DNA from 2 places in the Geobacillus stearothermophilus ATCC 12980 genome. Region 1 is predicted to be linked to the other one. Evidence: a T-box and tRNA genes for the amino acid it is inferred to sense, from the RefSeq annotation. Region 1 holds a T-box; the other holds one or more tRNA genes.
The links. A T-box is a leader RNA that pairs with one kind of tRNA and senses whether it is charged. The one in region 1 lies ahead of serS (serine--tRNA ligase), so its partner is inferred to be a tRNA-Ser.

Region 1 (15,085 bases):
AACATATCCTTGAAGGAAAAGTGGCTCATCCATTTTTGACTGTCGAAGGCAAGCCGTAGGCTTGCCTCCGTCACGCTAAGGCGTGACGGACAGTTGGATGAAATGACCGGTCAAAACGAAAAATGTTAAAGCTTTAAATTGCATCTATATAAATCGTGCTACGATAAAAACAAAAAGACGGGGGGCTACATGGATGGTTCGCGTGAAGCGCTCCCAGCTTCGCGAAGGCTGTGTGCTTGCTGAAGATGTAATCGGCAAAACGAAACGGCCGATTATGACAAAAAACACTATTATTACAACACCGTTGTTGCAAGTGCTTGAAAAATTTCTTGTAGAGGAAGTGGAGATTGAGCCGTTTCTCGCAAACGGCGAACCATTTTCGCCGGGGGATTCGGCCGCGGCGGAGGATCAACGGCCGCTCTCTTTATATTTAGAGACCGTCCGCCAATACAAGACATGGTTTCAATCTTGGCGGTCCGGCTTGCCGGTCGACATCAATGAAATAAGGGAAGCTGTCATTCCCCTTTTTGAACACATGACAGGCTGCAAGCGGGAATTGCTTGCGTTGCACCATTATGCGACAAAAGAGGAATATTTATATCATCACGCCGTCAGTGTAGGATTGCTCGCCGGCTTTTTAGCCATGGAGCTCGGGTATAGCCGCGGGGAATGCCACCAAGTCGTTTTAGCCGGCGTCTTGTCCGACTGCGGCATGGCAAAAATGAGCAAACAAATTTTAACGAAGCCGTCGGCGCTCACTGAAGTGGAGTTCCACGAAGTGAAGCAACATCCGATTCTCGGCTACCGCATGGTGCAGAAGATCACAGCGTTAAGCCATGGAGCGAAGCTAGCCGTTTTGCAACATCATGAGCGAAACGACGGCAGCGGCTATCCGCTCAAGTTAAAAGCGAAAAAAATTCACCCCTACAGCCAACTCGTCGCAACAGCGGATGTGTACCACGCCATGACGTCAGAGCGCTTGTATCGGCGCAAACAACCGCCGCTTCGGGCCATTGAAACGATGTTGCGGCAGCAAGCCGGCAGATTGAGCGCAGACGCCGTCGCTGTACTGTTGAACCGTCTCGTCGGCCTGCAAACAGGAGCCGTCGTCAAACTATCCAACGGTGAGACAGCCGAAGTCATGTCGATTCAGCCAGACGAGCCAACCCGGCCGGTTGTCAAAGCAGCGAGGACGGGACGATTGCTTCTGTTAAGCACTCAACATGATATATATATTGAGGAGGTTTTGCGTGCACCAATGGATGAATAGTCGACCGAAAAGGCCGGTGAAAAACAATCATTTTCTCTTGCTGCTGTTGTTCATTGCCGAAAGAGGAAGCGGATTTCAGCAGGTTTCTCAGCTTGAGAATAACGCATTTCGCATTGTTTTTTGAATTAAATTGCCAACCGTCCAAAAAATACCGTTGCATAAACAACATCAACATGATACAATAAACTTTGCTTGCGCCGGCAACAACGAAATAAAAAAACTATTGACTTTTCATCGCCCATCAGTTATTATGTAATAGCTGTCATCATTAAAGTAAAGATCAAGCTCCTTGAAAACTAAACAAAACGCAAGCGTCATGAAAAAAACTTCGGCTGCATTGGCCGAAGCAAAAGTCAATCAACTTTCTTTGGAGAGTTTGATCCTGGCTCAGGACGAACGCTGGCGGCGTGCCTAATACATGCAAGTCGAGCGGACCGGATTGGGGCTTGCCTTGATTCGGTCAGCGGCGGACGGGTGAGTAACACGTGGGCAACCTGCCCGCAAGACCGGGATAACTCCGGGAAACCGGAGCTAATACCGGATAACACCGAAGACCGCATGGTCTTCGGTTGAAAGGCGGCCTTTGGGCTGTCACTTGCGGATGGGCCCGCGGCGCATTAGCTAGTTGGTGAGGTAACGGCTCACCAAGGCGACGATGCGTAGCCGGCCTGAGAGGGTGACCGGCCACACTGGGACTGAGACACGGCCCAGACTCCTACGGGAGGCAGCAGTAGGGAATCTTCCGCAATGGGCGAAAGCCTGACGGAGCGACGCCGCGTGAGCGAAGAAGGCCTTCGGGTCGTAAAGCTCTGTTGTGAGGGACGAAGGAGCGCCGTTCGAAGAGGGCGGCGCGGTGACGGTACCTCACGAGAAAGCCCCGGCTAACTACGTGCCAGCAGCCGCGGTAATACGTAGGGGGCGAGCGTTGTCCGGAATTATTGGGCGTAAAGCGCGCGCAGGCGGTCTCTTAAGTCTGATGTGAAAGCCCACGGCTCAACCGTGGAGGGTCATTGGAAACTGGGGGACTTGAGGGCAGGAGAGGAGAGCGGAATTCCACGTGTAGCGGTGAAATGCGTAGAGATGTGGAGGAACACCAGTGGCGAAGGCGGCTCTCTGGCCTGCACCTGACGCTGAGGCGCGAAAGCGTGGGGAGCAAACAGGATTAGATACCCTGGTAGTCCACGCCGTAAACGATGAGTGCTAAGTGTTAGAGGGGTCACACCCTTTAGTGCTGCAGCTAACGCGATAAGCACTCCGCCTGGGGAGTACGGCCGCAAGGCTGAAACTCAAAGGAATTGACGGGGGCCCGCACAAGCGGTGGAGCATGTGGTTTAATTCGAAGCAACGCGAAGAACCTTACCAGGTCTTGACATCCCCTGACAACCCAAGAGATTGGGCGTTCCCCCTTCGGGGGGACAGGGTGACAGGTGGTGCATGGTTGTCGTCAGCTCGTGTCGTGAGATGTTGGGTTAAGTCCCGCAACGAGCGCAACCCTCGCCTCTAGTTGCCAGCATTCAGTTGGGCACTCTAGAGGGACTGCCGGCGACAAGTCGGAGGAAGGTGGGGATGACGTCAAATCATCATGCCCCTTATGACCTGGGCTACACACGTGCTACAATGGGCGGTACAAAGGGCTGCGAACCCGCGAGGGGGAGCGAATCCCAAAAAGCCGCTCTCAGTTCGGATTGCAGGCTGCAACTCGCCTGCATGAAGCCGGAATCGCTAGTAATCGCGGATCAGCATGCCGCGGTGAATACGTTCCCGGGCCTTGTACACACCGCCCGTCACACCACGAGAGCTTGCAACACCCGAAGTCGGTGAGGTAACCCGCAAGGGAGCCAGCCGCCGAAGGTGGGGCAAGTGATTGGGGTGAAGTCGTAACAAGGTAGCCGTACCGGAAGGTGCGGCTGGATCACCTCCTTTCTAAGGGGAAAAGCGAAGGCCGCCCGCCTATCGGCGAAACGCGCTGGAGGGCCTGCGAGGAGGCTGTTGCCGCCGCAGCAGGACCGAAGCGTCGCGAGCCGATGGCGGCCGGAGCTAGACAGTACGAAAAGCGGAGGCGAGCGTTTCGCTGCGATGGGCAAATGTTCTTCGCCTGCAAGGGTGCTTGCACCCGGAAGGCGAAGGTTATTTGACCCCGAGCGGCGGCGAGCCGGAGCTAGACAGAATTTCTTGACAAAACCTATCGGTTTGATTATAATGACGCTTGTCGTTTTGTTTAGTTTTGAGGGAACTTTCCCTCCATGGGCCTATAGCTCAGCTGGTCAGAGCGCACGCCTGATAAGCGTGAGGTCGGTGGTTCAAGTCCACTTAGGCCCATCGGTTGCGGGGCCTTAGCTCAGCTGGGAGAGCGCCTGCTTTGCACGCAGGAGGTCATCGGTTCGATCCCGATAGGCTCCACCACTTTTCTTGATTCGTTCCTTGAAAACTAGATAACCGGAAAAGCGGAGGCGAGCGTTTCGCCGCGATGGGCAAATGTTCTTCGCCTGCAAGGGTGCTTGCACCCGGAAGGCGAAGGTTATTTGACCCCGAGCGGCGGCGAGCCGACGCTAGACAATAAGGAAGAAGCCGAGAGCGCTGTAGGTTAAGCTAGAAAGGGCGCACGGTGGATGCCTTGGCACTAGGAGCCGATGAAGGACGGGGCAAACGCCGAAACGCTCCGGGGAGCTGTAAGCAAGCGTTGATCCGGAGATGTCCGAATGGGGGAACCCACTGTCCGTAATGGGGCAGTATCCATGCCTGAATCCATAGGGCATGGAGGGCACACCCGGGGAACTGAAACATCTTAGTACCCGGAGGAGAAGAAAGCAAACGCGATTCCCTGAGTAGCGGCGAGCGAAACGGGAACAGCCCAAACCAAGAGGCGTGCCTCTTGGGGTTGTAGGACCGCTCATTGTGGGAGTGAGAAAGGAACGGGGTAGACGAACCGGTCTGGAACGGCCGGCCAGAGAAGGTGACAGCCCTGTAGTCGAAACTTCGTTCCCTCCCGAGCGGATCCTGAGTACGGCGGGACACGGGAAATCCCGTCGGAAGCAGGGAGGACCATCTCCCAAGGCTAAATACTCCCTAGTGACCGATAGTGCACCAGTACCGTGAGGGAAAGGTGAAAAGCACCCCGGAAGGGGAGTGAAAGAGAACCTGAAACCGTGTGCCTACAAGTAGTCAGAGCGCGTTCATGCGTGATGGCGTGCCTTTTGTAGAATGAACCGGCGAGTGACGATGGCGTGCGAGGTTAAGCCGAAGAGGCGGAGCCGCAGCGAAAGCGAGTCTGAACAGGGCGAAAAGTACGTCGTCGTCGACCCGAAACCAGGTGATCTACCCATGTCCAGGGTGAAGGCCGGGTAACACCGGCTGGAGGCCCGAACCCACGCACGTTGAAAAGTGCGGGGATGAGGTGTGGGTAGGGGTGAAATGCCAATCGAACTTGGAGATAGCTGGTTCTCCCCGAAATAGCTTTAGGGCTAGCCTCGGGATGGAGAGTGTTGGAGGTAGAGCACTGATTGGGCTAGGGGCCCTCATCGGGTTACCGAACCCAGTCAAACTCCGAATGCCAACGACTTATGCCCGGGAGTCAGACTACGAGTGATAAGATCCGTGGTCGAGAGGGAAACAGCCCAGATCGCCAGCTAAGGCCCCAAAGTGCACGTTCAGTGGAAAAGGATGTGGAGTTGCAAAGACAACCAGGATGTTGGCTTAGAAGCAGCCACCATTTAAAGAGTGCGTAATAGCTCACTGGTCGAGTGACTCTGCGCCGAAAATGTACCGGGGCTAAACGTGCCGCCGAAGCTGCGGGATGACCGTTGGTCATCGGTAGGGGAGCGTTCTAAGGGCGTTGAAGCCAGACCGGAAGGACTGGTGGAGCGCTTAGAAGTGAGAATGCCGGTATGAGTAGCGAAAACAGAGGTGAGAATCCTCTGCGCCGAAAGCCTAAGGGTTCCTGAGGAAGGTTCGTCCGCTCAGGGTTAGTCGGGACCTAAGCCGAGGCCGAAAGGCGTAGGTGATGGACAACAGGTTGAGATTCCTGTACCACCTCCTTCCCGTTTGAGCGATGGGGGGACGCAGGAGGATAGGGCGAGCAGGCGGCTGGAAGAGCCTGTCCAAGCCGCAAGGCTGATCCGTAGGCAAATCCGCGGATTGTAAGGCCAAGCGGTGATGGCGACGGAGTCATCCGGAAGTCCCCGATTTCACACTGCCAAGAAAAGCCTCTAGCGAGGGAAGAGGTGCCCGTACCGCAAACCGACACAGGTAGGCGAGGAGAGAATCCTAAGGCGCGCGGGAGAACTCTCGTTAAGGAACTCGGCAAAATGACCCCGTAACTTCGGGAGAAGGGGTGCTCGTTTGGGTGAAGAGCCCGAACGAGCCGCAGTGAAAAGGCCCAAGCGACTGTTTATCAAAAACACAGGTCTCTGCGAAGCCGAAAGGCGACGTATAGGGGCTGACACCTGCCCGGTGCTGGAAGGTTAAGGGGAGCGCTTAGCGGAAGCGAAGGTGCGAACCGAAGCCCCAGTAAACGGCGGCCGTAACTATAACGGTCCTAAGGTAGCGAAATTCCTTGTCGGGTAAGTTCCGACCCGCACGAAAGGTGTAACGACTTGGGCGCTGTCTCAACGAGAGACCCGGTGAAATTATACTACCTGTGAAGATGCAGGTTACCCGCGACAGGACGGAAAGACCCCGTGGAGCTTTACTGCAGCCTGATATGGAATTTTGGTATCGCTTGTACAGGATAGGTGGGAGCCTAGGAAGCCGGAGCGCCAGCTTCGGTGGAGGCGGCGGTGGGATACCACCCTGGCGATATTGAAATTCTAACCCGCACCCCTTAGCGGGGTGGGAGACAGTGTCAGGCGGGCAGTTTGACTGGGGCGGTCGCCTCCCAAAAGGTAACGGAGGCGCCCAAAGGTTCCCTCAGAATGGTTGGAAATCATTCGGAGAGTGCAAAGGCACAAGGGAGCTTGACTGCGAGACGGACAGGTCGAGCAGGGACGAAAGTCGGGCTTAGTGATCCGGTGGTTCCGCATGGAAGGGCCATCGCTCAACGGATAAAAGCTACCCCGGGGATAACAGGCTGATCTCCCCCAAGAGTCCACATCGACGGGGAGGTTTGGCACCTCGATGTCGGCTCATCGCATCCTGGGGCTGTAGTCGGTCCCAAGGGTTGGGCTGTTCGCCCATTAAAGCGGTACGCGAGCTGGGTTCAGAACGTCGTGAGACAGTTCGGTCCCTATCCGTCGCGGGCGCAGGAAATTTGAGAGGAACTGTCCTTAGTACGAGAGGACCGGGATGGACGCACCGCTGGTGTACCAGTTGTCCCGCCAGGGGCACCGCTGGGTAGCTATGTGCGGACGGGATAAGCGCTGAAAGCATCTAAGCGTGAAGCCCCCCTCAAGATGAGATTTCCCACCGCGTCAGGCGGGTAAGATCCCTCGAAGATGACGAGGTCGATAGGTCCGAGGTGGAAGCGTGGCGACACGTGGAGCTGACGGATACTAATCGATCGAGGGCTTAACCTAACAAGAAAAGTGGAGGCCGCCTGCTTATCGGCGAGGCGCGCTGGAGGGCCTGTGAGCGGGCTTAGCCCGCCGCAGCAGGACCGAAGCGTCGCGAGCCGATGGCGGCCGGAACTAGACAGCGAAAAGCGCAGGCGAGCGGCGGCGAGCCGGAGCTAGACAATGAAAAGTGAAAGCGCCGCGGCTTCTTCCCGAAACGGTTATCTAGTTTTCAGGGAACGAATTCCTGACAATCTCATATGGCCTAGTGGTGATAGCGGAGGGGAAACACCCGTTCCCATCCCGAACACGGAAGTTAAGCCCTCCAGCGCCGATGGTAGTTGGGGCCAGCGCCCCTGCAAGAGTAGGTCGCTGCTAGGCGGAAAACAGAGCACCCCATTGTGCATGACGCGCAATGGGGTGTTTTTTATCAACCTGCGCTGGGAAGCCTTTACTCTCGCGTGTTCGTGCAGGTGGGAGGGCATTCAATCATTTGGCTTGGCCCAAAACTTATGCATTAAATATTCGTTTAGCAGCAGGGGCACTTTGTCCGCCGATATGGAAAGAAATTGAAGAATAAAAATGTACGCCTTGCTTGAGTAAGAGTGAAGAAGTTCGCTCCACCACTCTGTTTCGTAGCGGGAGATCATGCTCAAATTGTACAGCAGCAAATAATGGGCATGGATTTCCGGGAGCGCAAAGATTTTTTCCTTCTTCGTTGGGATATGGTATGTTCCGTTCGAATGGAATAAAAATGGCCCTTCCTTAATCGGCGATAGCGGCGATTCCATTTTGAAATAAAGAAATTCCCCTTCCTCCTTGGCGAATGTCAGCTGTTTTTCGTGCCCTTCCTCGCTCATGTACTGGATGAAGCGGAGCTGCGACATATGGTAATGGTCCAAAATCGCCTTCGGAATGGCCAGCATGGGCGGTGAAACCGTATGTACGACCGGCAACGACAATGGCTTTTTTCGTTCGCTTAAACAAAAAAATGTTTCGTGCAGTTCGCAGATTCGTTGCAACAGCATGCCCATGCGAAATTTTTCCCCCGCCTCTTGTTTCACATGAAACATTTTTTCAGAAAAATGAGTGAACAAACCGTTTTTTTGGATTTTGACTTCGTCATCTAAAAATTCATAGCCTTGTTTTTTGCGCTTTCTCGTTGACACTCCATGGGCTAAAACGGATGTCGATTCAGGATAGTCCGGATCGACGGTGAGCAGGCACGCCTTTATCAGCTGCACCATGCCATAAAACAAAAGAACCGGTTTAATGGACAATGGCGACTGCCTGGCGGCGGCATAAAAGTTTTGCCCATGCTCCAAATAATATAAAAATGGATAACAGTTTGTATAACTGCGCTGAACAGCGTCTTCCCGTTGTTGCTGTTTGTAGCATTGCAGCAAAAAGCGCTGGGCGACGTCAGCGGAGCGGAAAATAGAAAAGTTGACAGCTTTACCGGGATTTCCGAACATTTTTACCCCCCCTTGCCATGGAATTGTAAGAAGATAACTGAAAAGTTGGACATTTTTTTGATTCCTTGACAGTAGTTTAACCAGTTGTTAAGCTACTAATAATATTTCCGGACAAGGGGGAGAAAACATGTGGGAAGCGAAATTCGCAAAGGAAGGCTTGACGTTTGATGATGTTCTTCTCATTCCAGCAAAATCGGACGTGCTGCCGCGTGATGTTGATGTCACGACGAAATTAAGCGATACGCTCCAGTTGAACATCCCAATTATTAGCGCCGGCATGGATACAGTAACCGAAGCGGAAATGGCTATTGCGATGGCGCGTCAAGGCGGTCTTGGCGTCATTCACAAAAACATGTCGATTGAGCAACAGGCGGAACAAGTCGACAAAGTAAAGCGGTCAGAGCGCGGTGTTATTACGGATCCGTTTTTCTTAACGCCTGATCATCAAGTGTATGATGCGGAACATTTAATGAGCAAGTATCGCATCTCCGGCGTGCCGATCGTCAACAATGCCGAGGAACAAAAGCTTGTCGGCATTATCACGAACCGCGATTTGCGCTTTATTCAGGATTACTCGATTAAAATTTCCGAGGTAATGACGAAGGAGAACTTGGTTACAGCCCCGGTAGGGACTACGTTAGAAGAAGCGGAAAAAATTTTGCAAAAGCACAAAGTGGAAAAATTGCCTCTCGTCGATGAAAATGGAGTTTTAAAAGGGCTTATTACGATTAAGGACATCGAAAAGGTGATCGAGTTCCCGAATTCGGCGAAAGATGCGAAAGGGAGGCTGATTGTCGGGGCGGCCGTCGGGGTGACGGCGGACACGATGATTCGCGTCAAAAAGCTTGTTGAGGCAGGGGTTGATGTCATTGTCGTTGACACGGCGCACGGCCATTCGAAAGGCGTCCTAGAGACGGTGGCCAACATCCGCCGCCAATACCCGGACTTGAACATCATCGCCGGCAATGTCGCGACAGCTGAAGGGACGCGCGACTTGATTGAGGCTGGGGCGAACATTATTAAAGTCGGAATCGGTCCGGGGTCCATCTGCACGACCCGGGTTGTCGCCGGGGTTGGTGTGCCGCAAATTACGGCGATCTATGACTGCGCGACTGAGGCGCGCAAACATGGCGTCCCGATCATCGCTGACGGCGGCATTAAATACTCTGGCGACATCGTGAAGGCGATTGCCGCCGGAGCTCATGCGGTCATGCTCGGCAGTTTGCTCGCCGGCGTCTCGGAAAGCCCAGGCGAGACGGAAATTTACCAAGGCCGCCGCTTTAAAGTATACCGGGGCATGGGGTCGGTCGCTGCGATGGAGCGCGGCAGCAAAGATCGTTATTTCCAAGAAGACGCGAAAAAGTTTGTCCCGGAAGGCATCGAAGGGCGTGTGCCGTACAAAGGGCCGCTCGCCGATACGATTTATCAGCTTGTCGGTGGCTTGCGCGCCGGTATGGGCTATTGTGGAACGCGGAACTTGGATGAGCTGCGGGAGAAAACGCAATTTGTCCGCATGACGGGCGCAGGGCTTCGCGAAAGCCATCCGCATGACGTGCAAATTACGAAAGAAGCGCCGAACTACTCCGCGTTTTGATCAAGGCTGCGTCCATCAGCCTAACTTTGACGGAGACAGATTCTCCGTCTATTTTTTTGGCCGCCTGTATGTTACAATAACGGTTGTGTGAGGAGGGTTTCGATGTGAAGAGGAAACGAAAGTGGTTGTTTTGGCTGCTGTCTGTTTGTCTTTGCTTAACACTATGGCCGTTTCAACAGATGGCGAAGGCGGAAAGCGCTCCGCTTGACATCCGGGCGGACGCCGCGATTTTAGTGGACGCGAAGACGGGAAGAATTTTATATGAGAAAAACATTGATACGGTGCTTGGCATTGCCAGCATGACAAAAATGATGACCGAGTATTTGCTTCTTGACGCCGTTAAGGCGAAACGTGTCAAGTGGGATCAGACGTATACGCCGAGTGAGTATGTGTACCGGTTGTCGCAAGACCGGGCGCTGTCCAACGTTCCGCTGCGCAAAGATGGCAAGTATACAGTGCGCGAACTGTACGAGGCAATGGCCATTTATTCGGCCAATGGGGCTACGGTCGCGATTGCGGAAATCATTGCTGGGTCAGAGAAAAATTTCGTGAAAATGATGAATGAAAAAGCGAAACAGCTCGGGTTGAAAGATTATAAATTCGTGAATGCGACAGGGTTAAGCAACGAAGACTTAAAAAGATTCTACCTGGAAGGGACAAACTCGGATGAGGAAAATGTCATGTCTGCGCGAGCCATGGCCACCCTTGCCTACCGGCTGCTGAAAGACCATCCAGAGGTGCTGGAAACGGCGAGCATTCCCCATAAAATGTTCCGAGGAGGAACAGAGGACGAAATTAAAATGGACAACTGGAACTGGATGCTACCAGGGCTTGTGTACGGATACGAAGGGGTAGACGGGTTGAAAACCGGCTATACGGAATTTGCCGGCAACTGTTTCACCGGGACGGCGAAGCGGAACGGCGTCCGTCTAATTTCCGTCGTGATGAATGCCAAGGATGCAAGCGGAAAAACGACGAAAGAGGCGCGTTTTAAGGAGACAGAAAAACTATTTAACTATGGATTTCATCAATACTCGCTCCAAACGCTCTATCCGAAAGGGTATCAGCTGAAGGGGAAAGAGACGATTCCAGTCGTGAAAGGGAAGGAAAAAGAAGTTCGCGTCGCAACGGCGAAAAAGCTGTCTCTGCTCATCAAAAATGGCGAGGAAAAACAGTACAAGCCGGTTTATGTATTGGATCAGAAAAAAATGACGAAAGAAGGAAAATTGATCGCTCCGTTGAAAAAAGGAGAGACGGTCGGATATATGACGCTTGAATACAAAGGCAATGACTCGCTCGCGTTCTTAAGCCCGGACATGCAAAAAAACATCCGGGTGCCGCTCGTTACGACAACCGAGGTGGAGAAAGCCAACTGGTTCGTTCTCTCGATGCGTGCGATTGGCGGACTGTTTGCTGATTTATGGACAAGCGTTGCCAAAACGGTGAAAGGTTGGTTGTAACGCTGCTCCCCGGTTAAGGGGAGCTTTTTTCCATTGTGATTTTTGTAAAAATTGAGGTAAAATGAAACGGTGGAATCATCCTTTTGCGTATATAGCAAAGCATAAGGATAGGAACAGGGGGAATCAACGTTGGCATTGACAGGTACAGACCGCGTCAAACGTGGCATGGCGGAAATGCAAAAAGGCGGCGTCATTATGGACGTCGTCAATGCGGAGCAAGCGAAGATTGCTGAGGCGGCAGGGGCTGTCGCAGTCATGGCGCTCGAGCGCGTCCCGGCAGACATTCGCGCCGCTGGCGGTGTCGCGCGCATGGCTGATCCGACGATCATTGAAGAAGTGATGAACGCTGTATCAATCCCAGTCATGGCAAAAGTGCGCATCGGGCACTATGTGGAAGCGCGCGTCCTTGAGGCGCTCGGCGTCGACTATATTGACGAAAGTGAAGTATTGACGCCGGCTGATGAAGAGTTCCATATTGACAAACGGCAGTTTACGGTCCCATTTGTATGCGGTTGCCGCGACTTAGGAGAGGCCGCCCGCCGCATTGCTGAAGGGGCATCGATGTTGCGGACAAAAGGGGAGCCAGGGACAGGAAACATCGTCGAGGCCGTTCGCCATATGCGCAAAGTCAACGCGCAAATCCGCAAAGTTGTCAGCATGAGCGAAGACGAACTTGTCGCCGAGGCGAAACAGCTTGGGGCTCCGGTTGAAGTGCTGCGTGAAATCAAACGGCTTGGCCGCCTCCCGGTCGTCAACTTCGCCGCTGGCGGTGTCGCGACACCAGCTGACGCCGCGCTCATGATGCACTTAGGCGCCGACGGTGTCTTCGTCGGTTCGGGCATTTTTAAATCGGAAAATCCGGAAAAATACGCTCGTGCGATCGTTGAAGCGACGACTCATTATGAAGACTATGAGCTGATCGCCCATCTATCGAAAGGGCTGGGCGGCGCAATGCGCGGCATCGATGTCGCGACACTGCTGCCGGAGCATCGGATGCAAGAACGAGGCTGGTAAGCCGGACAAAGGAGCAAGATCACAATGAAAATAGGTGTACTTGGACTGCAAGGAGCTGTGCAGGAACATGTCCGCGCCATCGAGGCGTGCGGCGCCGAGGCGGTCGTCGTGAAGAAACCGGAGCAGCTTTCGGGACTCGACGGACTCGTGCTCCCGGGCGGCGAAAGCACAACAATGCGGCGCCTCATGGACCGGTACGGATTGATGGAGCCATTGAAGCAATTTGCCGCTGATGGCAAGCCGATGTTTGGGACATGCGCTGGGCTCATTTTGCTGGCGAAACGAATCGTCGGGTATGATGAGCCTCACTTAGGCCTGATGGATATTACGGTCGAGCGGAACTCGTTTGGGCGGCAGCGGGAAAGCTTTGAGGCGGAGCTGTCGATCAAGGGGGTTGGCGACGGGTTTGTCGGCGTCTTCATCCGTGCTCCGCACATTGTCGAGGTCGGCGACGGGGTCGATGTCCTCGCGACATACAATGACCGCATTGTCGCGGCCCGGCAAGGCCAGTTTCTTGGTTGCTCGTTCCATCCAGAGTTGACCGACGATCATCGATTGATGCAATACTTTCTCAACATGGTCAAAGAAGCGAAAATGACGTCAAGCCTTAAGTAAAGTGATCAAGCGAAAGCGATGAGAGGAACAAGCAGCAGACCCCCTTTCTTTCAGAGAGCCGGTGGGTGGTGCAAACTGGCAGGAAGCGCCTGTGAATCCATCCTCGAGCAAAACGTTGAACGCCAAAGCGGGTCAGTAGGCGTTTTCGGTAGCCGCCGTGAACGGCAAAAAGGGAAGGCATCGCAAGCCTTCAATAAGGGTGGCACCGCGGGGTCGCTCCCGTCCCTTTTGGGGACGGGGGCTTTTTTATGTATAATATTGAATGGAAAAGGAGGTAAAAGCCATGCTGGATGTGAAAATATTGCGCGCCCAGTTTGAAGAAGTGAAAGAAAAACTAATGCAGCGCGGCGGAGATTTGGCGAACATCGACCGGTTTGAACAGTTGGACAAAGAACGCCGCCGTTTGATTGCTGAGGTGGAAGAGCTAAAAAGCAAACGCAATGATGTGTCGCAGCAAATTGCCGCCCTTAAGCGCGAGAAAAAGGATGCGGAGCCGCTGATCGTCCAAATGCGCGAAGTCGGCGACCGCATTAAGCAAATGGATGAGCACATTCGCCAACTGGAAGAGGAACTCAACGCCCTGTTGTTATCGATTCCAAATATTCCGCATGAATCCGTACCGGTCGGCCAGTCGGAAGAGGACAATGTCGAAGTGCGGAGATGGGGGGAGCCGCGTTCGTTTTCGTTTGAACCGAAACCGCATTGGGATATCGCCGACCAGCTTGGTCTGCTTGATTTTGAGCGGGCGGCTAAAGTGACAGGAAGCCGGTTTGTGTTTTATAAAGGGTTGGGCGCCCGGCTTGAGCGGGCGTTAATCAACTTTATGCTTGACATCCATCTCGATGAATTCGGCTATGAAGAAGTACTGCCCCCCTATTTGGTGAACCGGGCAAGCATGATTGGAACCGGGCAATTGCCGAAATTTGCCGAGGATGCGTTTCATTTGGACAGCGAAGACTATTTTCTCATTCCGACAGCGGAAGTGCCGGTGACGAACTTGCATCGCGATGAAATTTTATCTGCAGATGATTTGCCGCTTTACTATGCAGCGTACAGCGCCTGTTTCCGCGCTGAAGCTGGTTCGGCCGGCCGCGACACAAGAGGGCTCATCCGTCAGCATCAGTTCAACAAAGTGGAGCTTGTTAAGTTTGTCAAACCGGAAGATTCATACGAGGAACTGGAAAAATTGACACGGCAGGCGGAAACGATTTTGCAGCGGCTCGGGCTTCCGTACCGCGTTGTCGCCTTGTGCACGGGTGATCTCGGCTTTTCAGCAGCGAAAACATACGATATTGAAGTATGGCTGCCAAGCTACGGCACGTACCGGGAAATTTCATCGTGCAGCAACTTTGAGGCGTTCCAAGCTCGCCGCGCCAACATCCGCTTCCGTCGCGATCCGAAAGCGAAACCGGAATACGTGCACACGTTAAACGGCTCAGGGTTGGCCATCGGCCGAACGGTCGCCGCTATTTTGGAAAACTACCAGCAAGAAGATGGATCGGTCATCATCCCAGAGGCGCTCCGCCCATACATGGGCAACCGGGACGTCATCCGTTAAAATCGTTGGTTGACTTTTCCCGGCAGCCGTGTTATAGTGAATGACGTTGGCGACGGAGAAAAAGAGGCGGCGGATGCCGGCCTCGAATGCTTCTCTGCCAAAGCGATAAAGAACAGTACTGACGCGCATAAGAGGAGATTGTCATCTGGAACGGCTGATCGGAATCGCCGTTTCCAGCCCTAAAAAAACCCGCCGGGAGAAAGGCGGGTTTTTTTATCTCTTTGGCGCGGGCGGCCTTATCTTTTGACGACTGCAAACTGGTCGGAAAGGAGCAGCCAGTTTTGCGGGAAATCGAAGCCCAGTTTCCAATAGCTGACTCCGCGCAGGCCAAGTTCTTTCACGAGATTGAATTTTGCCTGAATGGAGCGGGCGTCCTCAAACCATACTTCGTGCTCGCGCCCGTTTTCATCGCGGTAGCGAAAATGCGGCGCCTGCGCCTCGGTGTCGTATTCAATCGCGACGTTATACTTCGCGGCGAGGGCGATGGCCTGCTGCGGGCTGATGGCGCGGGCGTACGGTCCGCCCGGTACGTACGGCAGTGTCCAATCATAACCATACAAATTTTGCCCCATTAAAATCTTTCCGGGAGGCATTTCCGAGACGGCGTACTTGA
Region 2 (15,085 bases), 410 kb from region 1:
TAGACTTTGTTTTACGTATCGGTTTTTTTTCAATATATGGCCCAGTACATGAAGACAAAATGGCAATACCGCGCGGATTTGCTGATTGAATGGTTGTCCGACTTCATGGCGCAGGCGGTCAACTTGGTGTTCTTGCTCGTCGTGTTTGGCCATACGACGCTGCTTCACGGTTGGTCGCGCGATGAGATGTTGTTTATTTACGGCTTTTTCCTTGTGCCGTACGCCGTATTTGGCGCCTTTTTTAATCTATGGGATTTCAACGAGCGCTACATTGTTCAGGGAGAAATGGATCGCGTGTTGACGCGCCCGGTTCACAGCCTGTTCCAGATCATTTTGGAGCGGATGGAGCTCGAATCGTTGCTTGGCGCTGTGCCCGGGCTGATCATTATGCTGTATGCCGGCAGCCGCTTGTCTCTTTCATTTCATTGGTATGATGTCTTCGTGTTTATTTTGCTTGTGATTGGCGGTGCATTGATTTACGCCGGCATTTTCATTTCACTGGCGACGATCAGTTTTTTTGCCGACGCCCGCACATCCATCATGCCGATGATGTACAACATCAGCAGCTACGGCCGCTATCCGGTCGATATTTATCACCGCGTCATCCGCTATATATTAACGTGGGTGCTGCCGTTTGCCTTTGTCGGCGTTTATCCAGCTTCGTATTTTCTCCATAAGCAGGAATGGTATGGTTATGCGTTTTTGACCCCGGTTGTCGGCATGTTGTTTTTCATCATCGCCGTGATGCTCTGGAGCGCCGGGGTCAGGAGGTACCGCGGGACGGGGAGCTGAGTGCTCCCGTTGTTTGCCGCGGCGTCTGTCATGAAATGGACAAACAATAGTCAAACAATCGCCACAATCGCGCATGCATTGCGGTGCGCCTTTCGCGTAAAATATTTATATGAAAGTGTTCGCATTATATTGAGGGAGGATGAATGCAATGAAAAACAACGGTGGAGCCCGAGTAGTGGTCATCGGCGCCGGGTTTGTCGGCGCCAGTTATGTGTTTGCCTTAATGAATCAAGGGATTGCCGATGAGATCGTGCTCATCGATGCGAATGAAAGCAAGGCCATAGGCGATGCGATGGACTTCAACCATGGGAAAGTATTTGCGCCGAAGCCGGTTGACATTTGGCACGGCGATTACGATGATTGCCGCGATGCCGATTTGGTTGTCATTTGCGCCGGCGCCAACCAAAAACCGGGCGAGACGCGGCTTGATCTTGTGGACAAAAACATTGCCATTTTCCGCTCGATCGTTGAGTCGGTCATGGCATCCGGATTTCAAGGACTGTTTCTCGTCGCCACCAATCCGGTCGACATTTTAACGTACGCGACGTGGAAATTCAGCGGCCTGCCGCATGAGCGGGTGATCGGTTCGGGGACGATTTTAGATACGGCGCGGTTCCGCTTTTTGTTGGGCGAGTATTTCTCTGTCGCTCCGCAAAATGTTCATGCCTATATTATTGGGGAACACGGCGACACTGAACTCCCGGTCTGGAGCCAGGCTTATATCGGCGTCATGCCGATCCGCAAGCTGGTCGAGTCCAAAGGGGAAGAAGCGCAAAAAGATCTCGAGCGCATTTTTGTCAATGTGCGCGATGCCGCCTACCAAATTATTGAGAAAAAAGGAGCGACGTACTACGGGATTGCGATGGGGCTTGCCCGCGTGACGCGCGCCATTTTGCATAACGAAAACGCTATTTTGACCGTATCAGCCTACCTCGATGGCCTATATGGGGAGCGCGACGTCTACATCGGCGTGCCGGCTGTCATTAACCGCAATGGCATCCGCGAGGTGATCGAAATTGAATTGAATGATGACGAAAAAAATCGATTCCATCATAGCGCAGCTACATTAAAAAGCGTGCTAGCCCGTGCTTTTACGCGATGAGGCAACAAACGAAAAGTTGTGCCGACAGTCTTTCTCGTCCAAACAGGGGGATGTATGGCTCTGAGGGCGACACGCTGTTCCGATTGGGAAGGCGGCTTATTCCCGCATAATTGTCCGTTTCACGGTGTATATATGAACTACGGACAATTTGTGGAGGGAAGCGAATGGATTACGCATTCCTCGGAGTGGTGACCGCCGTGTTGCTCGGCAGCATCACTTCGCTTTGGACAGCGAGCGTACAAGCAACGCACCGCCTCTCCCTTGACAGTTTATGGGTGCTCGTTCAATGGTATGGGACGATGCTGCTAGGGTTTGCGATGATTTATATGATTTTGCAAGCCAACGGCCATCATGTATTTACTCCGTCACCAAGCAGTGCAGCAGGAAACCGCCTGTCTATGCTGGAAGACAGTCTATATTTAAGCGGCATGACCCTCCTGTCGGTCGGATACGGAGACGTCACCCCGGTCGGCATCGGGCGGTGGATCGCCATCGCCGAGGCGCTGCTTGGCTACATTATGCCTGCTGTTATCGTCACGCGCACGGTATTTGACTCGGATCGCCGTTGACAGTTGCAATTTTCCTCTGTCTTCGTTACGCTAAAAGAAGACATTAAGGAGACGGAGGGAACGCTATGACGATCGCCATTGGCCAGCCAGCTCCAGATTTCACCTTGCCGGCAAGCAACGGGAAAATGGTTTCGCTCTCAGACTTCCGCGGCCAGTATGTCGTCCTTTATTTTTATCCAAAGGATATGACGCCTGGATGCACGACAGAAGCGTGCGATTTTCGCGACCGTCACGAGCAATTCGCCGGACTGAACGCTGTCATTTTAGGGGTGAGCCCGGATCCGGTTGCACGGCATGAAACGTTTATCGAAAAGTACAAACTGCCGTTTTTGCTTCTTTCCGACGAGCGACATGAAGTGGCAGAAATGTACGGAGTGTGGAAGAAAAAGAAAAACTTCGGCAAAGAGTATATGGGGATCGAACGCTCCACGTTCATTATCGCCCCCGATGGGACGTTGGTTCAAGAATGGCGTGGGGTGAAAGTGAAGGGGCACGTCGATGAGGCGCTCGCGGAAGTCGCCCGATTGGCATCGTCTAGGTGAGTGTCCAATCAATCACAACGTTTTTGCGTACAATGCATAGTAACCTCCTCAAATGAAGGAAATGCGGCGGGTGGAAGTGATTTCCACCCCCTTTTTTTGTTAAAAAGTTGGATGAGCCCATATATTAATGGTATCTATCCTGAAAATACCCGAACTCCAAAATGTGTAAAGTTGTAAAATTCAACATAGAGGTCTTTTCATCCTTCCGATGGTGACGAAATTTTTTTGTCATGGGAGTCTATATTGACAAAAGGCATATACTCCTTGTAGACTAATTACAAATATTATAAAATGATAATTTTTTTTATCTTATACGGAGAGTGAGGTGCATGACGGTGTCTACCAACGAGCAGCTGAAGGAAGCGCTTGACATGTTGAAAAAGACGGGCATACGCATCACGCCGCAGCGTCATGCGATATTAGAGTATTTGATCACCTCGATGTCCCATCCGACAGCGGATGAAATATACAAAGCGCTGGAAGGGAAATTTCCGAATATGAGCGTAGCGACCGTCTACAATAATTTGCGCGTCTTCAAAGAAATCGGGCTTGTCAAAGAGCTGACATATGGCGATTCATCAAGCCGGTTTGACTTCGTCACTTCCAATCATTATCACGTCATCTGTGAAGAGTGCGGCAAAATTGTCGATTTCCACTATCCAGCGCTTGATGAAGTCGAGCAGCTTGCCGCTCACGTCACCGGCTTTAAGGTCGACCATCATCGCATGGAAGTGTACGGAGTCTGCCCTGACTGTCAAAAAAGCGGGGCACCGGCGCATTCGGATTAAAAAGCTGATAGCACAAGGCGGCTATCAGTTTTTTCTTTTTTTGTTGTACTTTTCGTCAAACTCTTTTCCTTCCAGGTCGCGGTCTAACGTCAACGGTTCACGGCAAAACATGCATAAATCGACGCGTCCGAGCATTTTTGTCACTTTGCCGCACGACGGGCAAACGACTTGGACGGCTCTCGTCGAGAGTGTTCCGATCCAAAAATATACAATGCCACTGGCGACAAGAAACAACATCCCAAACAACATAAACAACGTCATGATGACCGGGGACGTACGAAAAAACAGCCCCAGATACATGACAATGACACCGATAAAAATCAAGCTTAAGGCGAAAGTGCGAATTTTGTTGATTTTGCTCGAATATTTGATGCTCATCACAGTCCCTCCTACATAGACCACTATACCATAAAACGGGGTCCCATCGCGAAGAAGAAATCAACAAAATCGACGTTTTAAAGAAAGGAATTCCTCGTTTTTTGTCGAATAACGAATGACGGCAACAAACGACAGTTTCATGGATGCAAGCATTCTGGTCTTTCTGAAATGAAACAGGCGTTGACAGCATTGTTTGAACATCTGCACAAACGCAATGTGATGATTGATGACGGTGGAAGGGAGGAAAAAACGTTGCAGAAAAAACAGCCGGCTCAAAATAGGAACGTATGGTTGTCTGTCAATCGATATGTTGGGATATCTGAGGGATTTGTCCGCCCGGATATCGCGGCCGGCTTTCTGCAACGGATGCGAGGTATGAAAGAATTGCTGCATCCCATCTGTCACGAATGGGCAAACCGCTGCAACACGCACGGAATTTTAATGATTGAAAAAACGGCTTTCCATGCAGCAACAACGGATACGTTTGATGTCGTGCTGCTCGTCATTGTCGACCCGCAAAGCGAGCCTATGCTTCTCAGAAAGTATTCACTAAACGAGAAAAAGGCGGTGCTTTATGCAGTCAGTGAACGGCAGTTAAATGAATGGCTTGTTCTCGGGTCACATCGAAAGGCGGTCGACTGGGTGTTCAACGGAACAGTCGTGTTTGACCGAAACGGCTATGTTCAGCAGTTGCGCCAGCGCCTTGAGCAATTCCCGCCTAAAGAACGGCGATTGAAAATGGGACTCGAGTTTGCCAAACTGATCCGCCATTATACAGATGGCAAGGCGCTGTTTGCCGCCAAGCATTGGCTCGACTCATACAACCATATGGTGCAAGTCCTCCGTCATTTGGCGCGATTGACCGTAATCGAGCACGGACTTTACCCGGAAGTGACCGTATGGAATCAAGTCAAGCGAATGGATGGAAGGATTTATAGACTGTATGAAGAACTCGTTGGAAGTGAAGAACCGCTTCCGAAACGGCTGGAACTTTTGTTGCTGGCCAGTGAATTTTTGATTCATTCTTACGTAGAATCAGGTTCCTCTCATTTATGCGAAGCGCTGAAAGAAAAAAATGGTGCTTGGAGCATTGAGGAAATGACCGGTCATCCGCAGTTTGCGCCTTACTCGGTTGATCTTGTTATCATGCTTGAGTATCTTGTCGAAAGGAAAGTGCTAACCGTCGTGGAAATGCCGACAAAAGGAAATACAATGCTCGAACGGTATTACACGTTGTAAAAAAAGAATTTTGACGGTCCCCTTCTGCTGATCCCCAAAAATGGAAGGGAGCCGGTGAGAGGATGGATGCTATTAGGAATTTCATTGTGTTTATACAAATGTCAGTTGCCAAGATCATTGAAGGAAGGAGGCAACCCGGCCGAAAAAAGCTCTTGACTTCCTTGTCGAACGATGATATATTTTAAATCGCTGTCGCTCCGGGAAAATGTTGCGGAGCGGTATGAATAAAAGGCTGTTGACAACAAACAATAAAAATGCTATGACGTAAGGGTCGCTTTAGGAAGCGGAAAACACATTTGCGTTTGAGGGAGTCCAGAGGAGTTGGATTCCTCGGCGCAAGATTGCAACGAAGTAAGCTCAAGAAGAGGTCTCGTTCCTTGAAAACTGAACGAAACGAAGCGCGACGAAAAGCGGAGGTCCGCGGGTCGACGCGACGGGCAAATGTTCTTCGCCTGCAAGGGTGCTTGTACCCGGAAGGCGAAGGTTATTTGACCCCGAGCGGCGGCGGACCGAAGCTGGACAATACGAAAAGCGGAGGTCCGCATGGGCCGAAGCAAAAGCCAATCAACTTTCTTTGGAGAGTTTGATCCTGGCTCAGGACGAACGCTGGCGGCGTGCCTAATACATGCAAGTCGAGCGGACCGAACGAGGGCTTGCTCTTGTTTGGTCAGCGGCGGACGGGTGAGTAACACGTGGGCAACCTGCCCGCAAGACCGGGATAACTCCGGGAAACCGGAGCTAATACCGGATAACACCGAAGACCGCATGGTCTTCGGTTGAAAGGCGGCCTTTGGGCTGTCACTTGCGGATGGGCCCGCGGCGCATTAGCTAGTTGGTGAGGTAACGGCTCACCAAGGCGACGATGCGTAGCCGGCCTGAGAGGGTGACCGGCCACACTGGGACTGAGACACGGCCCAGACTCCTACGGGAGGCAGCAGTAGGGAATCTTCCGCAATGGGCGAAAGCCTGACGGAGCGACGCCGCGTGAGCGAAGAAGGCCTTCGGGTCGTAAAGCTCTGTTGTGAGGGACGAAGGAGCGCCGTTCGAAGAGGGCGGCGCGGTGACGGTACCTCACGAGAAAGCCCCGGCTAACTACGTGCCAGCAGCCGCGGTAATACGTAGGGGGCGAGCGTTGTCCGGAATTATTGGGCGTAAAGCGCGCGCAGGCGGTCTCTTAAGTCTGATGTGAAAGCCCACGGCTCAACCGTGGAGGGTCATTGGAAACTGGGGGACTTGAGGGCAGGAGAGGAGAGCGGAATTCCACGTGTAGCGGTGAAATGCGTAGAGATGTGGAGGAACACCAGTGGCGAAGGCGGCTCTCTGGCCTGCACCTGACGCTGAGGCGCGAAAGCGTGGGGAGCAAACAGGATTAGATACCCTGGTAGTCCACGCCGTAAACGATGAGTGCTAAGTGTTAGAGGGGTCACACCCTTTAGTGCTGCAGCTAACGCGATAAGCACTCCGCCTGGGGAGTACGGCCGCAAGGCTGAAACTCAAAGGAATTGACGGGGGCCCGCACAAGCGGTGGAGCATGTGGTTTAATTCGAAGCAACGCGAAGAACCTTACCAGGTCTTGACATCCCCTGACAACCCAAGAGATTGGGCGTTCCCCCTTCGGGGGGACAGGGTGACAGGTGGTGCATGGTTGTCGTCAGCTCGTGTCGTGAGATGTTGGGTTAAGTCCCGCAACGAGCGCAACCCTCGCCTCTAGTTGCCAGCATTCGGTTGGGCACTCTAGAGGGACTGCCGGCGACAAGTCGGAGGAAGGTGGGGATGACGTCAAATCATCATGCCCCTTATGACCTGGGCTACACACGTGCTACAATGGGCGGTACAAAGGGCTGCGAACCCGCGAGGGGGAGCGAATCCCAAAAAGCCGCTCTCAGTTCGGATTGCAGGCTGCAACTCGCCTGCATGAAGCCGGAATCGCTAGTAATCGCGGATCAGCATGCCGCGGTGAATACGTTCCCGGGCCTTGTACACACCGCCCGTCACACCACGAGAGCTTGCAACACCCGAAGTCGGTGAGGTAACCCTTACGGGAGCCAGCCGCCGAAGGTGGGGCAAGTGATTGGGGTGAAGTCGTAACAAGGTAGCCGTACCGGAAGGTGCGGCTGGATCACCTCCTTTCTAAGGGGAAAAGCGAAGGCCGCAATGGCCAACTGTCGATACACAGCGCTTCTGTTTCGTTCAGTTTTGAGGGAGCGAGTCATGTTCTCTCAATGACAAAAATCGTTCCTTGAAAACTAGATAACCGGAAAGGCGGAGGCGAGTGTTTCGCCGCGATGGGCAAATGTTCTTCGCCTGCAAGGGTGCTTGCACCCGGAAGGCGAAGGTTATTTGACCCCGAGCGGCGGCGAGCCGACGCTAGACAATAAGGAAGAAGCCGAGAGCGCTGTAGGTTAAGCTAGAAAGGGCGCACGGTGGATGCCTTGGCACTAGGAGCCGATGAAGGACGGGGCAAACGCCGAAACGCTCCGGGGAGCTGTAAGCAAGCGTTGATCCGGAGATGTCCGAATGGGGGAACCCACTGTCCGTAATGGGGCAGTATCCATGCCTGAATCCATAGGGCATGGAGGGCACACCCGGGGAACTGAAACATCTTAGTACCCGGAGGAGAAGAAAGCAAACGCGATTCCCTGAGTAGCGGCGAGCGAAACGGGAACAGCCCAAACCAAGAGGCGTGCCTCTTGGGGTTGTAGGACCGCTCATTGTGGGAGTGAGAAAGGAACGGGGTAGACGAACCGGTCTGGAACGGCCGGCCAGAGAAGGTGACAGCCCTGTAGTCGAAACTTCGTTCCCTCCCGAGCGGATCCTGAGTACGGCGGGACACGGGAAATCCCGTCGGAAGCAGGGAGGACCATCTCCCAAGGCTAAATACTCCCTAGTGACCGATAGTGCACCAGTACCGTGAGGGAAAGGTGAAAAGCACCCCGGAAGGGGAGTGAAAGAGAACCTGAAACCGTGTGCCTACAAGTAGTCAGAGCGCGTTCATGCGTGATGGCGTGCCTTTTGTAGAATGAACCGGCGAGTGACGATGGCGTGCGAGGTTAAGCCGAAGAGGCGGAGCCGCAGCGAAAGCGAGTCTGAACAGGGCGAAAAGTACGTCGTCGTCGACCCGAAACCAGGTGATCTACCCATGTCCAGGGTGAAGGCCGGGTAACACCGGCTGGAGGCCCGAACCCACGCACGTTGAAAAGTGCGGGGATGAGGTGTGGGTAGGGGTGAAATGCCAATCGAACTTGGAGATAGCTGGTTCTCCCCGAAATAGCTTTAGGGCTAGCCTCGGGATGGAGAGTGTTGGAGGTAGAGCACTGATTGGGCTAGGGGCCCTCATCGGGTTACCGAACCCAGTCAAACTCCGAATGCCAACGACTTATGCCCGGGAGTCAGACTGCGAGTGATAAGATCCGTGGTCGAGAGGGAAACAGCCCAGATCGCCAGCTAAGGCCCCAAAGTGCACGTTCAGTGGAAAAGGATGTGGAGTTGCAAAGACAACCAGGATGTTGGCTTAGAAGCAGCCACCATTTAAAGAGTGCGTAATAGCTCACTGGTCGAGTGACTCTGCGCCGAAAATGTACCGGGGCTAAACGTGCCGCCGAAGCTGCGGGATGACCGTTGGTCATCGGTAGGGGAGCGTTCTAAGGGCGTTGAAGCCAGACCGGAAGGACTGGTGGAGCGCTTAGAAGTGAGAATGCCGGTATGAGTAGCGAAAACAGAGGTGAGAATCCTCTGCGCCGAAAGCCTAAGGGTTCCTGAGGAAGGTTCGTCCGCTCAGGGTTAGTCGGGACCTAAGCCGAGGCCGAAAGGCGTAGGTGATGGACAACAGGTTGAGATTCCTGTACCACCTCCTTCCCGTTTGAGCGATGGGGGGACGCAGGAGGATAGGGCGAGCAGGCGGCTGGAAGAGCCTGTCCAAGCCGCAAGGCTGATCCGTAGGCAAATCCGCGGATTGTAAGGCCAAGCGGTGATGGCGACGGAGTCATCCGGAAGTCCCCGATTTCACACTGCCAAGAAAAGCCTCTAGCGAGGGAAGAGGTGCCCGTACCGCAAACCGACACAGGTAGGCGAGGAGAGAATCCTAAGGCGCGCGGGAGAACTCTCGTTAAGGAACTCGGCAAAATGACCCCGTAACTTCGGGAGAAGGGGTGCTCGTTTGGGTGAAGAGCCCGAACGAGCCGCAGTGAAAAGGCCCAAGCGACTGTTTATCAAAAACACAGGTCTCTGCGAAGCCGAAAGGCGACGTATAGGGGCTGACACCTGCCCGGTGCTGGAAGGTTAAGGGGAGCGCTTAGCGGAAGCGAAGGTGCGAACCGAAGCCCCAGTAAACGGCGGCCGTAACTATAACGGTCCTAAGGTAGCGAAATTCCTTGTCGGGTAAGTTCCGACCCGCACGAAAGGTGTAACGACTTGGGCGCTGTCTCAACGAGAGACCCGGTGAAATTATACTACCTGTGAAGATGCAGGTTACCCGCGACAGGACGGAAAGACCCCGTGGAGCTTTACTGCAGCCTGATATGGAATTTTGGTATCGCTTGTACAGGATAGGTGGGAGCCTGGGAAGCCGGAGCGCCAGCTTCGGTGGAGGCGGCGGTGGGATACCACCCTGGCGATATTGAAATTCTAACCCGCACCCCTTAGCGGGGTGGGAGACAGTGTCAGGCGGGCAGTTTGACTGGGGCGGTCGCCTCCCAAAAGGTAACGGAGGCGCCCAAAGGTTCCCTCAGAATGGTTGGAAATCATTCGGAGAGTGCAAAGGCACAAGGGAGCTTGACTGCGAGACGGACAGGTCGAGCAGGGACGAAAGTCGGGCTTAGTGATCCGGTGGTTCCGCATGGAAGGGCCATCGCTCAACGGATAAAAGCTACCCCGGGGATAACAGGCTGATCTCCCCCAAGAGTCCACATCGACGGGGAGGTTTGGCACCTCGATGTCGGCTCATCGCATCCTGGGGCTGTAGTCGGTCCCAAGGGTTGGGCTGTTCGCCCATTAAAGCGGTACGCGAGCTGGGTTCAGAACGTCGTGAGACAGTTCGGTCCCTATCCGTCGCGGGCGCAGGAAATTTGAGAGGAGCTGTCCTTAGTACGAGAGGACCGGGATGGACGCACCGCTGGTGTACCAGTTGTCCCGCCAGGGGCACCGCTGGGTAGCTATGTGCGGACGGGATAAGCGCTGAAAGCATCTAAGCGTGAAGCCCCCCTCAAGATGAGATTTCCCACCGCGTCAGGCGGGTAAGATCCCTCGAAGATGACGAGGTCGATAGGTCCGAGGTGGAAGCGTGGCGACACGTGGAGCTGACGGATACTAATCGATCGAGGGCTTAACCTAACAAGAAAAGTGGAGGCCGCCTGCTTATCGGCGAGGCGCGCTGGAGGGCCTGTGAGCGGACTTAGCCCGCCGCAGCAGGACCGAAGCGTCGCGAGCCGATGGCGGCCGGAACTAGACATCGAAAAGCGCAGGCGAGCGGAGGTGAGCCGGAGCTAGACAATGAAAAGTGAAAGCGTCCCGGCTTCTTCCCGAAACGGTTATCTAGTTTTGAAGGAATGAAAAAAAGTCCTTGACAATAAGCTCAATTCCCTTATAATAATACTTGTCGCCATTGCCTAGTGGTGATAGCGGAGGGGAAACACCCGTTCCCATCCCGAACACGGAAGTTAAGCCCTCCAGCGCCGATGGTAGTTGGGGCCAGCGCCCCTGCAAGAGTAGGTCGCTGCTAGGCAATTTCGTGGAGGATTAGCTCAGCTGGGAGAGCACTTGCCTTACAAGCAAGGGGTCGGCGGTTCGATCCCGTCATCCTCCACCACTTACACCAATTGTGTATTCTTATCGCCGCGGGGTGGAGCAGTCCGGTAGCTCGTCGGGCTCATAACCCGAAGGTCGCAGGTTCAAATCCTGCCCCCGCAACCAAAATTGGTCCCGTAGTGTAGTGGTTAACATGCCTGCCTGTCACGCAGGAGATCGCGGGTTCGAGTCCCGTCGGGACCGCCATTCTTTCAAAATTGTGAAAGATGAAAAATACGGCTCAGCAGCTCATTCGGTAGAGACGAGCATCTGCTTCATCGAATTCGCTTCGAGTTGCCTCAACGCATCGAGCGTCTTTGAATCAGCTGGTAGAGGAAGAGGCACAGAGCAATTCAACGAGCGAGTTAAAAAATAATATATGGCTCGGTAGCTCAGTCGGTAGAGCAAAGGACTGAAAATCCTTGTGTCGGCGGTTCGATTCCGTCCCGAGCCACCATCAAACTATAAATTATGCCGTCTTAGCTCAATTGGTAGAGACGAGCATTCGCATCGTTGAATCTGCTTCGAGTTGTCCCGACGCATCCCACTTCTTTGAATAAGCTTGCAGAGGAAGGGACACCGAGCATTTGATTTCCTCGAATCAGCTTGTAGAGGAAGAGGAACAACCGAGCAGATCATATGATCCAGTAACTCATGTTAAATGTGCCGGCTTAGCTCAATTGGTAGAGCAACTGACTTGTAATCAGTAGGTTGCGGGTTCAAGTCCTGCAGCCGGCATCTTCCATTTTGAAAAAATTCAACTAGCGAAACATGAGCTCAGAAACGAGCGATACATCTTCGAGTTCGCTGCGAGTTGCCCCGACACACTTGACTTCTTCGAATAAGCTTGTAGAGGAAGGGGCGGGTAGAGTGAAATGAAGCTTAGAGTGTTATCTTAACCATGAGCCATTAGCTCAGTAGGTAGAGCATCTGACTTTTAATCAGAGGGTCGGAGGTTCGAGTCCTCCATGGCTCATCGTCTTGCGGAAGTAGTTCAGCGGTAGAACACCACCTTGCCAAGGTGGGGGTCGCGGGTTCGAGCCCCGTCTTCCGCTCCACTTCCGCCGGGGTGGCGGAATTGGCAGACGCACAGGACTTAAAATCCTGGGGTAGGTAACTACCGTGCCGGTTCGAGTCCGGCCCTCGGCACGTGCGCTCGTAGCTCAATTGGATAGAGCATCTGACTACGGATCAGAAGGTTAGGGGTTCGAATCCTCTCGAGCGCGTTTTGTCGGGAAGTAGCTCAGCTTGGTAGAGCACACGGTTCGGGTCCGTGAGGTCGCAGGTTCAAATCCTGTCTTCCCGATTTATCATGGGGCCTTAGCTCAGCTGGGAGAGCGCCTGCTTTGCAAGCAGGAGGTCATCGGTTCGATCCCGATAGGCTCCACCTTTTGACTTAAATTTGGCGGTGTAGCTCAGCTGGCTAGAGCGTACGGTTCATACCCGTGAGGTCGGGGGTTCGATCCCCTCCACCGCCACCATTATCGGACCTTTAGCTCAGCTGGTTAGAGCAGACGGCTCATAACCGTCCGGTCGTAGGTTCGAGTCCTACAAGGTCCACCATTATTATTATTGTTGCTTTTTTGGAGGAGTACCCAAGTGGTTGAAGGGGTCGGTCTTGAAAACCGAGAGGCGCCGCAAGGCGCGCGGGGGTTCGAATCCCTCCTCCTCCGCCATGCACTTTAAAATCGTGCCGTCTTAGCTCAATTGGTAGAGACGAGCATTCGAATCGTTGAATCTGCTTCGAGTTGTCCCGACGCATCCCACTTCTTTGAATAAGCTTGCAGAGGAAGGGACACCGAGCATTTGACTTCCTCGAATCAGCTTGTAGAGGAAGAGGAACAACCGAGCAGATCATATGATCCAGTAACTCATGTTAAATGTGCCGGCTTAGCTCAATTGGTAGAGCAACTGACTTGTAATCAGTAGGTTGCGGGTTCAAGTCCTGCAGCCGGCACCAGAACGAGGCGACTATGGCGAAGTGGTTAACGCACCAGATTGTGGCTCTGGCATGCGTGGGTTCGATTCCCACTAGTCGCCCTTTTCATTATATTCTATATTTGCGGGTGTAGTTTAGTGGTAAAACCTCAGCCACGAGCATCTGCATCATCGAATTAGCTTCGAGTTGCCCCGACGCATCTGGCTTCTATGAATCAGCTGGTAGAGGAAGGGGCATGGAAGCAGCGTGGCGGATGTTAAGCCAAATATTATGCGGGTGTAGTTTAGTGGTAAAACCTCAGCCTTCCAAGCTGATGTCGTGGGTTCGATTCCCATCACCCGCTTTTGATGGGCCTATAGCTCAGCTGGTCAGAGCGCACGCCTGATAAGCGTGAGGTCGGTGGTTCAAGTCCACTTAGGCCCATTATTTTCCATTGAATATTTTTGGGTCATTCGCTATAATAATGGGCGAACAATGCCCCATCGTTCCACAGCAAAATCGGAGCGACGAGCTTCACATCTTCGAATTCGCTGCGAGTTGCCTCGACGCATCTCGCTTCCTTGAATTAGCTGGCAGAGAAAGAGGCAACGAGTACATTTGGAAGATGTGCATAACATATACATCATTCCGCAATAGCTCAGCGGTAGAGCAACCGGCTGTTAACCGGTAGGTCGTAGGTTCGAATCCTACTTGCGGAGCCATTTCTTTGGAGAAGTACCCAAGTGGCTGAAGGGGACGGTTTGCTAAACCGTTAGGTCGCAGTTTTGCGGCGCGCGGGTTCAAATCCCGCCTTCTCCGCCATAATGGCCCGTTGGTCAAGTGGTTAAGACACCGCCCTTTCACGGCGGTAACACGGGTTCGAATCCCGTACGGGTCACTGGTTGCTGGCACCAGAGATTCTGGTGCCCTTTTGTACAATTTCTTTTGTCGATTTTTGCGTTTTTTCTTGCGATGCGTGTGGAAGTCTGTTATAATATCTCTCGTTAGCTTTAAAATTACGTTATGATTGTTGGGGACAACGCAGTGTTTCGTTTCGTTAAAGAACGAGGCATTGCGTTTTTTTATTTACCACCCTAAACCGAGAAGACCCTCATTTCCACGCGTGAGCGTAGGGAGAGAGTTCAGGTAGGAAGGGAGTCCCCCGTTTCCAACGGCAGGAAAGTGGGGGGAGAAGATCAAACGAACAATTGGGCGTCGGCTTCGCCGCCATGAATTTGCACAAACATCGTTTGGATGGCTTGAAGCCGGCGCTTGGCGGTTTCTTCTGGCGTTGATGGGAGAAAGTAAACGATTTGCAAAGCGTTTTTCGTTTCTCTCGTCACGGCGGTCCGCTCCGAATCGACGATCGGACTGCCAAACGGCCCTCGTTCATCTTTGCTGACGAGTTTGTTGGCAAAGTTGACTGTGCGGCCGTTTAACGCGATGTATTCATCTTTTTCCGTGCCGATCGTGAGCGTCACTGTCCCGTTGATGCGGTCTAGATCATAGATGCCGAGCGGAATTTTATAATAGAGTGAAAAAAAGTTGTTTATGTCTGCCGCTGAATGGATAGGCGGAATGAAGCTTTTTTTCTGGATGCGTCGGTACAGGCTTTCACTTGACGGTCGATAGCGGCTTGGGTCCGTTCCGATTTGTTTGAAAGTACGGCGCCATTCGACCATTTCAGGAATGTCGGCAATCGACTTTTCCTGCAGCTCGATGTAAAGAGATTCTTGAAACAGCTCAAGCCGCCCCCTTAACATTTGCGGTGAATCGCTGACCTCGATATGATAATAGCGGATGACGCCGAATTTACCAGAAGGAAGGCGTTGCTTTAGTTGTTCTGATATCACGCATTTCATCTTGATCACCTCGGATTTCATTTTACCATATATGACGAAAGGAGGGAAAACGATGGATGTTATGGCATTAAAGCAGGAAGTCATTGAGTACAGTCGGTCAATCGGCATTGATAA

Region 2: it encodes a tRNA-Ser, which carries the amino acid that the T-box ahead of serS (serine--tRNA ligase) is inferred to sense. The anticodon was not compared.

The regions. Positions count from the first base shown of each region.
Region 1 covers NZ_CP128494.1:8,950-24,034, forward strand. Annotated here, with positions in the region: gene QSJ10_RS00035 (HD-GYP domain-containing protein) at 194-1,270, shown strand; rRNA gene QSJ10_RS00040 (16S ribosomal RNA) at 1,635-3,193, shown strand; tRNA gene QSJ10_RS00045 (tRNA-Ile) at 3,516-3,589, shown strand; tRNA gene QSJ10_RS00050 (tRNA-Ala) at 3,598-3,673, shown strand; rRNA gene QSJ10_RS00055 (23S ribosomal RNA) at 3,853-6,780, shown strand; rRNA gene rrf (5S ribosomal RNA) at 7,021-7,137, shown strand; gene QSJ10_RS00065 (YaaC family protein) at 7,242-8,231, opposite strand; gene guaB (IMP dehydrogenase) at 8,359-9,825, shown strand; gene QSJ10_RS00075 (D-alanyl-D-alanine carboxypeptidase family protein) at 9,930-11,285, shown strand; gene pdxS (pyridoxal 5'-phosphate synthase lyase subunit PdxS) at 11,415-12,299, shown strand; gene pdxT (pyridoxal 5'-phosphate synthase glutaminase subunit PdxT) at 12,324-12,914, shown strand; T-box leader at 12,924-13,144, shown strand; gene serS (serine--tRNA ligase) at 13,198-14,472, shown strand; gene QSJ10_RS00095 (glycoside hydrolase family 18 protein) at 14,709-15,085, opposite strand, start outside.
Region 2 covers NZ_CP128494.1:418,669-433,753, forward strand. Annotated here, with positions in the region: gene QSJ10_RS02235 (ABC transporter permease) at 1-3, shown strand, start outside; gene QSJ10_RS02240 (ABC transporter permease) at 7-792, shown strand; gene QSJ10_RS02245 (L-lactate dehydrogenase) at 941-1,894, shown strand; gene QSJ10_RS02250 (potassium channel family protein) at 2,059-2,463, shown strand; gene bcp (thioredoxin-dependent thiol peroxidase) at 2,529-3,005, shown strand; gene perR (peroxide-responsive transcriptional repressor PerR) at 3,335-3,793, shown strand; gene QSJ10_RS02265 (YgzB family protein) at 3,818-4,171, opposite strand; gene QSJ10_RS02270 (nucleotidyltransferase-like protein) at 4,547-5,410, shown strand; rRNA gene QSJ10_RS02275 (16S ribosomal RNA) at 5,982-7,540, shown strand; rRNA gene QSJ10_RS02280 (23S ribosomal RNA) at 7,811-10,738, shown strand; rRNA gene rrf (5S ribosomal RNA) at 11,013-11,129, shown strand; tRNA gene QSJ10_RS02290 (tRNA-Val) at 11,138-11,213, shown strand; tRNA gene QSJ10_RS02295 (tRNA-Met) at 11,241-11,317, shown strand; tRNA gene QSJ10_RS02300 (tRNA-Asp) at 11,323-11,398, shown strand; tRNA gene QSJ10_RS02305 (tRNA-Phe) at 11,573-11,648, shown strand; tRNA gene QSJ10_RS02310 (tRNA-Thr) at 11,857-11,929, shown strand; tRNA gene QSJ10_RS02315 (tRNA-Lys) at 12,095-12,167, shown strand; tRNA gene QSJ10_RS02320 (tRNA-Gly) at 12,175-12,249, shown strand; tRNA gene QSJ10_RS02325 (tRNA-Leu) at 12,255-12,340, shown strand; tRNA gene QSJ10_RS02330 (tRNA-Arg) at 12,344-12,417, shown strand; tRNA gene QSJ10_RS02335 (tRNA-Pro) at 12,424-12,497, shown strand; tRNA gene QSJ10_RS02340 (tRNA-Ala) at 12,506-12,578, shown strand; tRNA gene QSJ10_RS02345 (tRNA-Met) at 12,596-12,672, shown strand; tRNA gene QSJ10_RS02350 (tRNA-Ile) at 12,678-12,754, shown strand; tRNA gene QSJ10_RS02355 (tRNA-Ser) at 12,777-12,867, shown strand; tRNA gene QSJ10_RS02360 (tRNA-Thr) at 13,076-13,151, shown strand; tRNA gene QSJ10_RS02365 (tRNA-His) at 13,159-13,231, shown strand; tRNA gene QSJ10_RS02370 (tRNA-Gly) at 13,403-13,473, shown strand; tRNA gene QSJ10_RS02375 (tRNA-Ile) at 13,480-13,553, shown strand; tRNA gene QSJ10_RS02380 (tRNA-Asn) at 13,757-13,831, shown strand; tRNA gene QSJ10_RS02385 (tRNA-Ser) at 13,839-13,931, shown strand; tRNA gene QSJ10_RS02390 (tRNA-Glu) at 13,936-14,007, shown strand; gene QSJ10_RS02395 (B3/B4 domain-containing protein) at 14,306-14,971, opposite strand; gene queG (tRNA epoxyqueuosine(34) reductase QueG) at 15,024-15,085, shown strand, end outside.